DNA from 3 places in the Streptomyces sp. NPDC029466 genome. Region 1 is predicted to be linked to each of the others. Evidence: riboswitches for the same ligand, from Rfam matches in the RefSeq annotation. Region 1 holds a riboswitch; each other region holds the start of a gene.
What was found. A riboswitch is a leader RNA that binds a small molecule or an ion and turns the genes downstream of it on or off. The one in region 1 is predicted to bind cyclic di-AMP.
Positions count from the first base shown of each region.

Region 2: linked by a shared signal. The riboswitch ahead of ACZ4XD_RS06485 (M23 family metallopeptidase) and the one ahead of ACZ4XD_RS02525 (C40 family peptidase) in region 1 are both predicted to bind cyclic di-AMP.
Region 3: linked by a shared signal. The riboswitch ahead of ACZ4XD_RS11280 (M23 family metallopeptidase) and the one ahead of ACZ4XD_RS02525 (C40 family peptidase) in region 1 are both predicted to bind cyclic di-AMP.

Region 1 covers NZ_JBVHZH010000002.1:166,414-170,605, forward strand. The annotation lists gene ACZ4XD_RS02520 (hypothetical protein) at 255-608, shown strand; gene ACZ4XD_RS02525 (C40 family peptidase) at 727-1,875, opposite strand; cyclic di-AMP (ydaO/yuaA leader) riboswitch at 1,883-2,066, opposite strand; gene pcrA (DNA helicase PcrA) at 2,356-4,192, shown strand, end outside.
Region 2 covers NZ_JBVHZH010000004.1:269,735-273,926, forward strand. The annotation lists gene ACZ4XD_RS06475 (PP2C family protein-serine/threonine phosphatase) at 1-73, shown strand, start outside; gene ACZ4XD_RS06480 (DUF2332 domain-containing protein) at 211-1,329, opposite strand; cyclic di-AMP (ydaO/yuaA leader) riboswitch at 1,613-1,767, shown strand; gene ACZ4XD_RS06485 (M23 family metallopeptidase) at 1,779-2,888, shown strand; gene ACZ4XD_RS06490 (aldo/keto reductase) at 3,004-3,972, shown strand.
Region 3 covers NZ_JBVHZH010000010.1:116,885-121,076, forward strand. The annotation lists gene ACZ4XD_RS11275 (M16 family metallopeptidase) at 1-886, shown strand, start outside; cyclic di-AMP (ydaO/yuaA leader) riboswitch at 1,098-1,253, shown strand; gene ACZ4XD_RS11280 (M23 family metallopeptidase) at 1,266-2,066, shown strand; gene ACZ4XD_RS11285 (GntR family transcriptional regulator) at 2,329-3,018, shown strand; gene ACZ4XD_RS11290 (HPr family phosphocarrier protein) at 3,339-3,620, opposite strand; gene ACZ4XD_RS11295 (bifunctional acetate--CoA ligase family protein/GNAT family N-acetyltransferase) at 3,828-4,192, shown strand, end outside.

The DNA of each region.
Region 1 (4,192 bases):
GGCGGGGGCGGCCGACGGAACGCCGGTGGGAGCCCGGCGAGGCGGGGAGTCGGCCGCCTGAGGGAGGACGCTAAGCCTGGGTGTCGCGGCAGTGAGTGCGCTTGCCCGGCATTGTCCGCTTTCGACCGCGGCGGGTACGCCGGTGACCGCGGTGCCATGGCCGTACGGCCGGGACCGGCCTGGCCTGACCGAAGCGGAGATAGGGGGTGCCCTGCCCGAAGGGCCGTGCTATACGGCGGCTACGATCCAGCACTATGGACGTAGTAATCAATATCTTCGTCGGCCTGCACATCATCGGCATCGCCTCCCTGCTGGGCGGCTTTCTGACCCAGATGAAGGCGATGAGCGCGGGCACCGCCCGCTTCGTGCCGGCCATGCTGCACGGCGCGCTGACGATGCTGGTCACCGGCATCGTGCTGGTCGGCCTCAACCAGGCCCAGGACCACCCGCTGAACAACCTCAAGCTCGGCATCAAGATGGCCGTCCTGGTGGTGATCCTGGCGCTGGTCTACGTCAAGCGGGACGACGAGACGGTCGACAAGCCGCTCTTCGGCGCGGTCGGCGGTCTGACCGTGGCCAACATCTTCATCGCGGTGCTCTGGACCTGACGAGCGTCCCACCACGGCACACCGCGCGGTCCTCGCCTCCGTATGGGGAGGCGACGGCCGCGCGGTGGCGTGTGGGGGGTGACCGTGGGGGGTGGTCTGCTGGGGGAGCGGGGCGGGCTCAGCCCGGACGGACGCTCCCGTATATCGGCATGTAGTAGATCGACTCCTCCCGGACGCTGGCGCCCGGCTTCGGAGCGTGCACCATCTTCCCGTCGCCCATGTACATGCCGACGTGGCTGATGTCGTCATAGAAGAAGACCAGGTCGCCGGGCTGAAGATCCTTGGTGGCCACCCGCTGGCCCACCTTGACCTGGTCCCAGGTCGTCCGCGGCAGATCGACGCCCGCCGCCTTCCACGCCGCCTGGGTCAGCCCCGAGCAGTCGTAGGAAGTGGGCCCGGTCGCGCCCCAGACGTACGGCTTGCCTATCTGAGCGCGGGCGAAGGCGAGCGCCTTTTCGCCCTTGCTGGTGGCCGAGTCGCCCGTGGAGCCACCCGTGGAGTCGCCACCCGTGGAGCCCCCGGTCGAGCCGTCGCCGTCCTGCTGCCGCTGGCGCTCCCGCTCCTGCTGCTTGCGCGCCTCCTCCGCGGCCCGGCGCTTGGCCGCCGCCTCCTTCTGGCGCTCCAGCTCCGCCAGCCGCGCCTTCTCCTGGGCGGTCAGCCGGGACAGCAGCTGCCGGGCCTCGGACAGCTTGTCCTGGACGGAGCGCTTGGACTCCTTGAGGGAGGCCTGCGACGCCTGCAACCGCTCCAGGCTGCGGGTCGCCTGGGCGCGCTGCTTGGTGGCCGCCGCCTGCTGCTCCTGGTAGTCGGTGACGGCCTGCTTCTGCCGGCCGGTCAGCCGCTCCATGAGGTGGTTGCGGTCGACGTACTGCTGTGGGTCCTTGGCGAGCATCAGCTGCGCCGTCGGGTTCATGCCGCCGGTCCGGTACTGCGCCGAGGCGAAGGTGCCCAGCAGGCGCCGGGACTCGTTCATCTTCTCGGCGCGCTTGGCGGAGGCGTCGAGCAGCTCGTCCACGGTGTCGCGCTGGCTCTCGGCGCGCTCCTTGGCGGCGTTGTATTTCTGGGTGGCCACCTCGGCCTGGTGGTAGAGGTCGTCGACCTTCTGCTTGACCTCTTCGACGGTGGGCTTGGGCGCCGTGGGGGCCGCTTGGGCGGACTGCGAGAGCAGGGTGACCGAGGCGAGGGCGGCGGTGGTGAGTCCGGCCGCCGTACGACGGCCGGTGGGTGAGGCGAGAACGCTGGTGCGCGGCTTGCGATGCGACGCCAAGACCGGCAACTCCTTCCGTGGACCGCCTACCGGGTTAGCTGTCGGGTTCGGGCGGTGTCGCTGACGGAAGGCTTGCCCTACGGTCCGGACGTCCACTGGCGACGGCCGTACGGATCGATTCACCCCGGTGGTGCTGGTGGGTCCCCGGCTCCGGGTGCCTGAGGGCAGGCCGGACTCGGCGTCGGCGGCCCGTGCGAACCTGTCGTCCGCGGGGAGGCGGGCTGCCTGAGCGAGGACGTTAGCCAACTCGTGTGGCTCCTGTGAAGGCTGATGTTCGATATGCCCGAAACCTTTTCGTGACCTGAACGCGATGCGGGGGTTGTTGTGGCAGATGTCGGGTTCGGGTAACCGAAGCGCCACCCGGCCGGCGCCTGGCCGCCGGCCCCTGACCTGCCCCTGCGCCCGGGGCCGACCGGAGACGGCCCGCAATCCGCCACTCCGCGGCGGACTGTCAGTGCGGCGGCCTAGACTCGGTGGGCGATGAGCAGCCTCTTTGACGACAGCTTCCTGGCGGACCTCGGCCACAAGGGCGAGGAGGAGCACCCCCCGCCCCCCGAGGACGAGCACGGCCCGGCCCCGGAGGAGATCCCCGCCGACCTCTTCGGCGGGAGGTTCGACGCGCCCGCGCCCAGGGAGTCGTATTACCGCGACGGCGCCGCCCGCCCCGCCATCGACCCGGCGACGCTGCTGGAGGGGCTCAACGACGAGCAGAAGGCCGCGGTGGTGCACACCGGCGGCCCGCTGCTGATCGTCGCCGGCGCCGGCTCCGGCAAGACCCGGGTGCTCACCCACCGCATCGCGCATCTGCTCGCCGAGCGGCATGTCCACCCCGGCCAGATCCTCGCGATCACGTTCACCAACAAGGCCGCCGGTGAGATGAAGGAGCGCGTCGAGGAACTGGTCGGCCCGCGCGCGAACGCCATGTGGGTCTCCACCTTCCACAGCGCCTGCGTCCGCATCCTGCGCCGCGAGTCCAAGAAGCTGGGCTTCACCTCGTCCTTCTCGATCTACGACGCGGCCGACTCCAAGCGCCTGATGGCCCTGGTCTGCCGTGATCTGGATCTGGACCCCAAGCGCTACCCGCCCAAGTCCTTCAGCGCGAAGATCTCCAACCTCAAGAACGAGCTCATCGACGAGGAGACCTTCGCCGGGACCGCTGCCGACGGGTTCGAGAAGACCCTGGCCGAGGCGTATGCGATGTACCAGGCCCGGCTGCGCGAGGCCAACGCCCTGGACTTCGACGACATCATCATGACGACGGTCAATCTGCTCCAGGCATTCCCGGACGTCGCCGAGCACTACCGCCGCCGCTTCCGCCATGTCCTCGTCGACGAGTACCAGGACACCAACCACGCCCAGTACACCCTCGTACGCGAACTGGTCGGCCCCGCCGAGACCGCCGCCGAACTCTGCGTCGTCGGTGACGCCGACCAGTCGATCTACGCCTTCCGCGGCGCCACGATCCGCAACATCCTCCAGTTCGAGGAGGACTACCCGGACGCGACCACGATCCTGCTGGAGCAGAACTACCGCTCCTCGCAGACGATCCTGTCCGCCGCCAACGCCGTCATCGAGCGCAACGAGAACCGCCGCCCCAAGAACCTCTGGACGGACGCCGGCGCCGGCCCCAAGATCACCGGCTATGTCGCCGACACCGAGCACGACGAGGCCCAGTTCGTCGCCGACGAGATCGACCGGCTGACGGACGCCAAGGACGCCAGGGCCGGCGATGTCGCCGTCTTCTACCGCACCAACGCCCAGTCCCGTGTCTTCGAAGAGATCTTCATCCGGGTCGGGCTGCCCTACAAGGTCGTCGGCGGTGTGCGCTTCTACGAGCGCAAGGAGGTCCGCGATGTGCTCGCCTATCTGCGGGTGCTCGCCAACCCCGAGGACACCGTCCCGCTGCGCCGCATCCTCAACGTTCCCAAGCGCGGCATCGGCGACCGCGCCGAGGCGATGATCGACGCCCTGTCGCTCCGCGAGAAGATCACCTTCCCGCAGGCGCTGCGCCGGGTCGACGAGGCCTACGGCATGGCGGCCCGCTCCGCCAACGCCGTCAAGCGCTTCAACGTCCTCATGGAGGAGCTGCGGACCATCGTCGAGTCCGGCGCCGGCCCCGCCACCATCCTGGAAGCGGTCCTGGAGCGTACGGGCTACCTCGCCGAGCTCCAGGCCTCCACCGACCCCCAGGACGAGACCCGGATCGAGAACCTCCAGGAACTCGCCGCCGTCGCCCTGGAATTCGAGCAGGACCGCGGGGAGGAGAACCCCGGCACCCTCTCCGACTTCCTGGAGCAGGTCGCCCTGGTCGCCGACT
Region 2 (4,192 bases), on a different contig from region 1:
GGCACGGCATACGGGCGGTGAGTCGGCCGACGACATGGCGCTGCTGGCGGTGCAGCGGCCCATGGGGGTGTAGGCGGTGGCCCGTGGGGCGACTCGGTGGGCGCGGGCTCATGGGGGCCCGCGTATGACGGGACCCGCGTATGGGGGACGGGCGGGCGTACGGCGGGCTGTGCGGGAGCCGGGCCGCACATCTCTCCCCCCGGGCCCCGCTCAGCGCCCCGTCGCGCCGCTCGCGCCGGAGAGGCTGTGCAGGCTCTGGCCGTGCGGGCCGGTGAGCGCGACCGGGCGGCCGTCGAGCGCGAGGGTCAGGTGCAGGGCGTCGTCCGGGCGGGGTGAGTGGGGTGCGGAGTCGGTGATCCACGGCAGCACGGAGTGGTGCTCGTTGGAGATCCAGTGGCCGCCGCCGGGCCGCCCGGCGAGCAGCGACCGTACGAGACGGACGAACTCCTCGCGGCGGGCGGGCGGGAGATAGGGCAGCACGGCGCTGTGGAAGATGACCAGCGTCGCCTCGGGCGGTGCCTCGGCGGCGAGCGCGGGCAGCTCGTCGAGCAGGTCGCCGCGCACCATCCGCGGCCGCGGCGCCGGCCGCACCGCGTCGACGGCCGCGGACAGCCGTGCCGCACGCTCCCCGTCACCCGGCCATACGAGCGCCTGGAGCCAGCGCAGATCGTCCGGTTCGTCGACCGGGTCGAGCGGGTCGAGGTCGATGCCGGCCCGCCAGACGATCCGCGGCAGCCGTTCGGGCAGCTCGTCGGCCGCCCCTCCCGTACGGCAGGTGAACACCAGCGGGCTCTCCGGCGCCCCCAGCTCGGCCCGGCGGCGCGGCCCGTCCCCGCCTGCGGCCTCGTACCGGTAGCGATAGCGGTCGGGGTGCAGACACAGCCCCGCGGACGTGCCGGCCTCCAGCAGCGCCAGCGGCTGCGGCAGACGGGCGAGCAGCGGCAGCAGGGTGGCGCAGCGGGCCGGTTCGTTGGTCTGGGTGGCGCGCTGCATGATCACCGCGCGCACCTCGTCCCAGTGCCGGATCGTCCACTCGCGCCAGCGCCCGTACGCGGCCGCACCGCGCGGGCCCATGTCGGCGTGCGGGCCGTCGAGATAGCGGACGGCGGCGAGCAGGAGGTTCGGCTGCTGTTTGTTGCCGGCGGGCAGCGAGCCGGACAGCAGATCGCAGAACTCCGGGTCCTGGCTGATCCGCGCGCTCAGCTCCTCGTGCGCGTCCGACCGGCCGCGCGCCTCCCGCCAGGAGAACTCCCGGTACCGCTCCGCCACTCCCCACGCGATACCGGCAGCCCGTCCGGCGTTCCCGGTGTTCCCGACGTTGACGACCATGATCCGACGTTACTGCTCTCACCCTCCGTAGCTGAGGGGCACCCCTGCGCATAACGACTGGCACACAATCCACCCGAGATCGTTTAGGGATGGCGGGCAACTCGCCCGGATTGCTGCCCTGCTGGCCGAAAAGGCCGCGCGGCAGCTTGTGCGGAGCGCATACGGATTCGTGGGAACGCTTGGAATTCGGTCGCCGTCTCTATTACTGTCCGATAACGCAGCGCGGTCGTCCCAGCCGTCGCCCGAGGCGGCACCGCGCGCCGACGCCGAATCCCGCACGCGCTTTTCACGCACCCCCAAGCACTTCGAACTGCACCAAGGGAACCGGGGAACCACTTCCTTGGGGTGAATCGGACGCCCTCCGCCAGCGGGCGTCCGTAGGAGACCTTCCTGCTCCGAACCCGTCAGCTAACCCGGTAGGCGAGAAGGAAGGAAAGGAGTGCGCCCCCGTGGCGTCCAACAGGCCTACCCCCGAGCACCCGACCGCCTACGAGCTCGATGACCGAGGTGCCTTCGCCGGCCCCGGTGTCGATGGCGGCGACGGACCGTGGGAGGAATGGAATCCCACCGAGGAATCCACCCGTTCCGTGCGAGGCAAGCACCGCGTCGCCAAGCAGCGCGGCGGCGGATTCGCCCGCAGCGGCACCGTCCTGGGTGTCGGAGTCATCGCGGCGGTCGGCGCGGGCGGAATGGCCTCGGCCGAGGACCGTCCGCCGGTGCCGATCTCGATGCCCGACATCGGCGGCATGGCCGACGACCTCTCCGAGAAGCTGCCGGACGCCAAGGAGCTGCCCGGCATCGGCGACCTGATATCCGACGAGGACTCCGCGGCCACCGACGCCGCCTCGGCCCCCGCCGACGGCGCGGCCGCTGTCGCTTCCACGGGGACGGGCGCGGACACCGGTAACGCCGCGGGCGCCGGTGAGGCGCTGCGCAGCCGCATCCTCCAGCAGGCCGACGCGCAGCAGGGCAGCGCCGAGCAGGAGGCCCGCGAAGCCGCCGAAAAGGCCGCTGTCCAGCAGGCCGCGACGGAAGCCGCCGCCCACCAGAAGTCGGCCGAAAAGGCCGCAGCAGCCAAGAAGGCGGCCGAGATGGAGGCCAAGCGCGAGGCGGAGGAAGCGGCCCGACGAAAGGCGGAGGCCGAGCGCCTCGCCGAACTGGCGAAGAGCTTCATCGCCCCCGTGTCCTCCTACACGCTCACCGCCAGCTTCGGCCAGGCCGGTGACCGCTGGGCCGCCGACCACACCGGACAGGACTTCGCCGCGCCGACCGGTACCCCCGTCAAGGCGGTGCACTCCGGCACCATCACCCAGGCCGGCTGGGCCGGCTCGTACGGCTACCGCATCGTCCTCACCCTCGACGACGGCACCGAACTCTGGTTCTGCCACCTGTCCTCGATGGTGAAGACCTCCGGCAAGGTCAACACCGGCGACGTCATCGGCCGCGTCGGCGCCACCGGCAACGTCACCGGCCCCCACCTCCACCTGGAGGTACGTCCCGACGCCGGCGACCCGATCGACCCGATGCCGTGGCTGCGTGAGCATGGGCTCAGTGTGTGACGTAGGGCATCGAAGCCTGAACCGCCCCCTCAACCCGTAAGGTTTTCAGGGGAGTTGTCGGCCGCGGGGGGATGAGGAAGGAATAACTCCTCTTCCCCCCGCGCTGCACCAATGTATGACCGCGACACACAGCACCCCAGGCGCCCGCAGCACCCGCAAGCCCCTCGGCTCGCTCTCCGTCTCCCCGCTGTCCCTCGGGGGCAATGTCTTCGGCTGGACTGCCGACGAAGCCACCTCCTTCGCCGTGCTCGACGCGTATGTGGCGGGCGGCGGCAACTTCATCGACACCGCCGACGCCTACTCGTACTGGGTCCCCGGCAACGAGGGCGGCGAATCCGAGACCGTCCTCGGCAACTGGCTGGCCTCCCGCGGCAACCGCTCCGAGGTCGTCATCGCCACCAAGGTCGGCGCCCTCCCCGGCTACAAGGGCCTGTCCCCCGCCACCATCAAGTCCGCGGTCGACGCCTCCCTGACCCGTCTGCGCACCGACTACATCGACCTCTACTACACCCACTACGACGACGAGTCGGTCGAGGTCCCGGAGTTCCTCACCGCCCTCGACGATCTCGTCCGGGCCGGCAAGGTCCGCGAGATCGCCGCCTCCAACATCTCGGCGCAGCGCCTGGAGGAGTCCCTGGCCTGCTCGGCCCGTGAGGGCCTGGCCCGCTATGTCGCCCTCCAGCCCCACTACAACCTGGTCTCCCGCGACACCTACGAGGGCGAACTCGCCGAGGTCGCCGCCCGCCACGACCTGGCCGCCGTCCCGTACTACGCCCTCGCCTCCGGCTTCCTGACCGGCAAGTACCGCCCGGGGACCCCTGTCGACAGCGCCCGCTCCGGACGCGCCGCCCAGTACGCGGACACCGACCGCGGCCGCCGCGTCCTCCAGGCCCTCGACACCATCGCCACCGCCCACCGCGCCGAACCCGCCACCATCGCCCTCGCCTGGCTCACCGCCCAGCCCACGGTCGCGGCGCCGATCGCGAGCGCCCGCACGGTGGAACAGCTCCCGGCCTTGCTGGCGGTGGGGGAGGTGGCATTGACGGAGGACGAACTCAAGCTGCTGGGGGAGGCTTCGGCCTGAGGTAATCATCCCCTCAACAGGTTTGTGGGGTGGGGGCGTTGGCGCTTTGCGTCCCACCCCACCCGGCCGGCGTCATGGCATGGCCGCAGCTGTTGCCCCTTCGGCCTGGCGCTCCCACTCCTTGGCCGCAACGGCCCCGGCCGCCGCCAACACCACACCCCCGAGCGGCCGCTTCTTGCTCCAGCGAGCCACACCGTAGCCACCCACCAGGCCAGTTGCT
Region 3 (4,192 bases), on a different contig from region 1:
GGCCACCGCCCGCATGTCGCGGCCCCGGCAGGGCACCGAGGAGACCGTCGCGCGGATCGACGCCGCGGCCGTCCGTGCCTTCTACGACGCCCATGTACGGCCCGCCACGGCCACCGCCGTAGTGGTCGGTGACCTCACCGGCGTCGACCTCGACGCGGCGCTCGCCGGCACTCTCGGCGCCTGGACCGGCTCCACGGCCGAGCCGCTGACGGCCGCGCCGATCATCGCCGACGACACCGGCCGGGTGGTGATCGTGGACCGCCCCGGGGCCGTCCAGACGCAGCTGCTCATCGGCCGTATCGGTGCCGACCGGCACGACCGGGTGTGGCCCGCGCAGGTCCTCGGCACGTACTGCCTGGGCGGCACCCTCACCTCCCGTCTGGACCGCGTGCTGCGGGAGGAGAAGGGCTACACCTACGGGGTGCGGGCCTTCGGCCAGGTCCTGCGCTCCACCGCCCCCAGCTCCCCGGAGGGCTCCACGGGCGCCGCGCTGCTCGCCATCAGCGGCTCGGTGGACACCGGCTCCACCGGCCCGGCGCTCGAGGACCTGTGGAAGGTGCTGCGCACCCTCGCGGCAGAGGGGCTGACGGACGAGGAGCGGGATGTCGCCGTGCAGAACCTCGTCGGGGTCGCGCCGCTGAAGTACGAGACCGCGGCGGCCGTCGCGGGCACCCTCGCCGACCAGGTGGAGCAGCAGCTGCCGGACGACTTCCAGGCGCAGCTGTACGCCCGCCTCGCGGAGACCGGCACGGTCGAGGCGACCGCGGCGGCGGTCAACGCCTTCCCCGTGGACCGGCTGGTGACGGTCCTGGTGGGCGATGCGGCACAGATCGCCGAACCGGTCAAGGCGCTGGGCATCGGAGAGGTGACCGTCGTCAGCGGCTAGTCCCGCCGGTGTGACGGAAGGTCATATATCGACATGCGGCTCCCGTGGCACTTATCGGCCACGGGAGCCGCCGTATGTCCGGTTTATCGCGGCTGGTGCCCCGGTTCTTGTGGCATCCCGCACAAAAAAGCTGATCTGTTTGCCGATTGAAAGTTGCCCCGTTTAGCGTCAGTCCGGCTGTTCGTCACAAGTCCGCCACAACAGTGGCACCGGGCAGCCATCGCCGAGTCCCCGTACGGCGCGAGCCAGGGGAGCCGGGGACCCACATGTCCCTTGGGGTGAATCGGGCTCCTCTCCGAGGAGTCCGTAGGAGACCTTCCTGCTCCGAACCCGTCAGCTAACCCGGTAGGCGAGAAGGAGGGAAAGGACAAGCCAGCACATGGCGTTCATCCGTGCCACCGGGAAGCACCGTCGCACGAGCCGTCCCGTCAAGACGGGCCGCAACATCGCCGGCATAGCCACCCTCGCGGCCGGTGGTGTGGTCGCTTCCGTGGCCTCGCCGGCGCTGGCCGCGACGGACGAGGCACGCCCGCACGACACCGGACTCCAGCAGGCCGTCGTGCTGGGGGACGAGCTCGCCAGCCGGGTCGAGGCCCAGGCCGACGCGCAGCAGGCCGACGCGGAGATCGCCGCGGCGAGGGCGAAGGCCGAGGCCGTCGCCAAGAAGCAGGCCGACGAGGCCAAGCGGCGTGCCGAGGCGGCGAAGAAGAAAGCCAAGGCCGCCCACGAGGCCAAGGTGCGCGCCGCCCGTGACGCGGAGCGCAAGCGCCTCAACGCCTTTGTCGCCCCGATTTCCGACTCCTACGTCTCCACCTCCTACAAGGCCTCCAGTGGCCTGTGGTCCTCCGGCAGCCACACCGGCATCGACTTCCACGCCGCCTCCGGCACCAGCGTCCACGCGGTCGGCTCGGGCACCGTCGTCGAGGCCGGCTGGGGCGGCTCGTACGGCAACAACATCGTGATCAAGATGAACGACGGCACGTACACCCAGTACGGCCACCTGTCGTCGCTCGGAGTCTCGGTCGGCCAGCAGGTCACCCCGGGCCAGCAGATCGGCCTCTCCGGCGCCACCGGCAACGTCACCGGCCCGCACCTGCACTTCGAGGCCCGCACCGGCGCCGACTACGGCTCGGACATCGACCCGGTCGCCTACCTGCGCGGGCACGGCGTCAACGTCTGATCCCGCGCCGCGTCGGTGCCGCGCCCCTACTGGCCCGGCGCCACACGCCGAGCGTCCTTCGGAGCCCCGGTCCCCCGGCCGGGGCTTCGGCGTATCCGGGGTGCGGTGCGCGCGCACGAGTTGCGCTGATGGCCGCGACTTCCGGCCAAAAATTATCCATGAATAACCGGACGCCGTCGGAAAAGCCGTGCCAGTCGAATAGAGTCACGGAAAAGCCGCCGACCGGCGGCGTTTCCAGGGGATTACGGCGGAGGCACGGAAGATGCGAGGCCATATTTCCGCGCATGCGGTGTGCACGGCGATTCGCGACGACATTGTCTCCGGTGCGCTGGCGCCGGGGAGCCGGCTGATCGAGGAGATCCTGGCGGCCCGTTACGGCGTCTCCAGAGTGCCGGTGCGCGAAGCGCTGCGCACCCTTCAGTCCGAGGGCTTCGTCACCACCCGCCACCACGCGGGTGCCTGCGTCGCCGAACCCACCGAGCAGGAAGCCGCCGACCTCCTGGACATCCGGGCCCTGTTGGAGCCGCTGGGCGCCGCCCGCGCGGCCGCCCGCCGCAGCCCGGCCCACCTCAAGGTGCTCCGCGGCCTGGTACGCCTCGGCCGCGAGCGAGCCCGTCACGGCAACCTGGCGGATCTGCGCCAACTGGACGGCTGGTTCCACGAAACGCTCGCCCAGGCGGTCGGCAGCCCCAGCCTGACGGCGCTGCTGACCCAGCTGCGGCGCAAGATCGAGTGGATGTACACGGTGGAACTGCCGTCCCGGGTAAGCGAGTCCTGGGACGAACACGGCGCGGTGCTGGACGCGGTGGCCCGGGGGGACGCGGAACGGGCGCGCGCCCTGATGGCGGCTCATGTCGAGCGCTCGCTCCCCGTCTACCGGCTGCGTCGTCCCGCCGCCCCCGAGGTGAGGGATCCGAAACGACCCGTCAACACGGCACGCGTCCGCCCTTAACAATCGCCCCGTATACAAAGAGGCGCGAATTCGGCAGCCGTGGCGCGCGGCGGTGCGTTATTCGATCCGGGCCTGCAATTGCCATGCCGCGATCCTGCATTTGGTATGCCGATTTTTTATCGGCGCCGCGTGCGCTTAATGGTGTGCGCTTTTTCGGGTGGCTCCCGGATATCGGCCGCCATCGCTCCCGGATGGCGCTCGCCCCGGAATTCCCCGTATCCCTCCCGCAACGGGAAGGCACGCAGCGAAACGGCCCCGCAGCGGCAACCGATCCGGTCACCACTGCGGGGCCGCCGTATGCGGCAGAAGTCCTGGCGGACTCAGACGGTCTCGGGGAGCTCCTCGAGACCCTCGGCGACGAGCTTGGCGAGACGGTCCAGTGCCGCCTCGGCGCCCTCGGCGTCGGAGGCCAGCACGATCTCCTCGCCGCCCTGGGCGCCGAGCCCGAGGACCGCGAGCATGGAGGCCGCGTTGACGGGGTTGCCATCAGCCTTGGCGATCGTCATCGGGACGCCGGAGGCGGTGGCCGCACGGACGAAGATCGACGCGGGGCGGGCGTGCAGGCCCTCGGCCCAACCGACATTGACGCGGCGCTCTGCCATGGTGTTGCCCTTCAAAGTCGTGACAGTTGTCTAGACCAGTCTCTCACGCTGCCGGGTGTGGTCCGCCGGCCCTGCGTTCCGGCCTGCGCGGCCGTGAGACCCCTGGGAGGCCCGGCAGGCCGTACGTCCTACGGGGCGCAGCCCGCCCCGCACCCCGAGCGTACGCGCGCCGGGTCGGTTGTCGGTGGCCGGTCGTACGCTGTCCGCATGCAGACGCCGCCGGAGCACGCATACCCGACCCACTGGGAAGCCGACGTGGTGCTGCGTGACGGCGGCACGGCGCGGATCCGCCCCATCACCCCCGACGACGCCGAGCGGTTGGTCTCCTTCTACGAGCAGGTCTCGGACGAATCGAAGTACTACCGCTTCTTCGCGCCCTACCCCCGCCTGTCCGACCGCGATGTGCACCGTTTCACCCACCACGACTACATCGACCGGGTCGGGCTCGCCGCCACGGTCGGCGGCGAGTTCATCGCCACCGTCCGCTACGACCGGATCAACGACCAGGGACTGCCCGCCAAGGACCCCGAGGACGACCAGGCCGAGGTGGCCTTCCTCGTCCAGGACGCCCA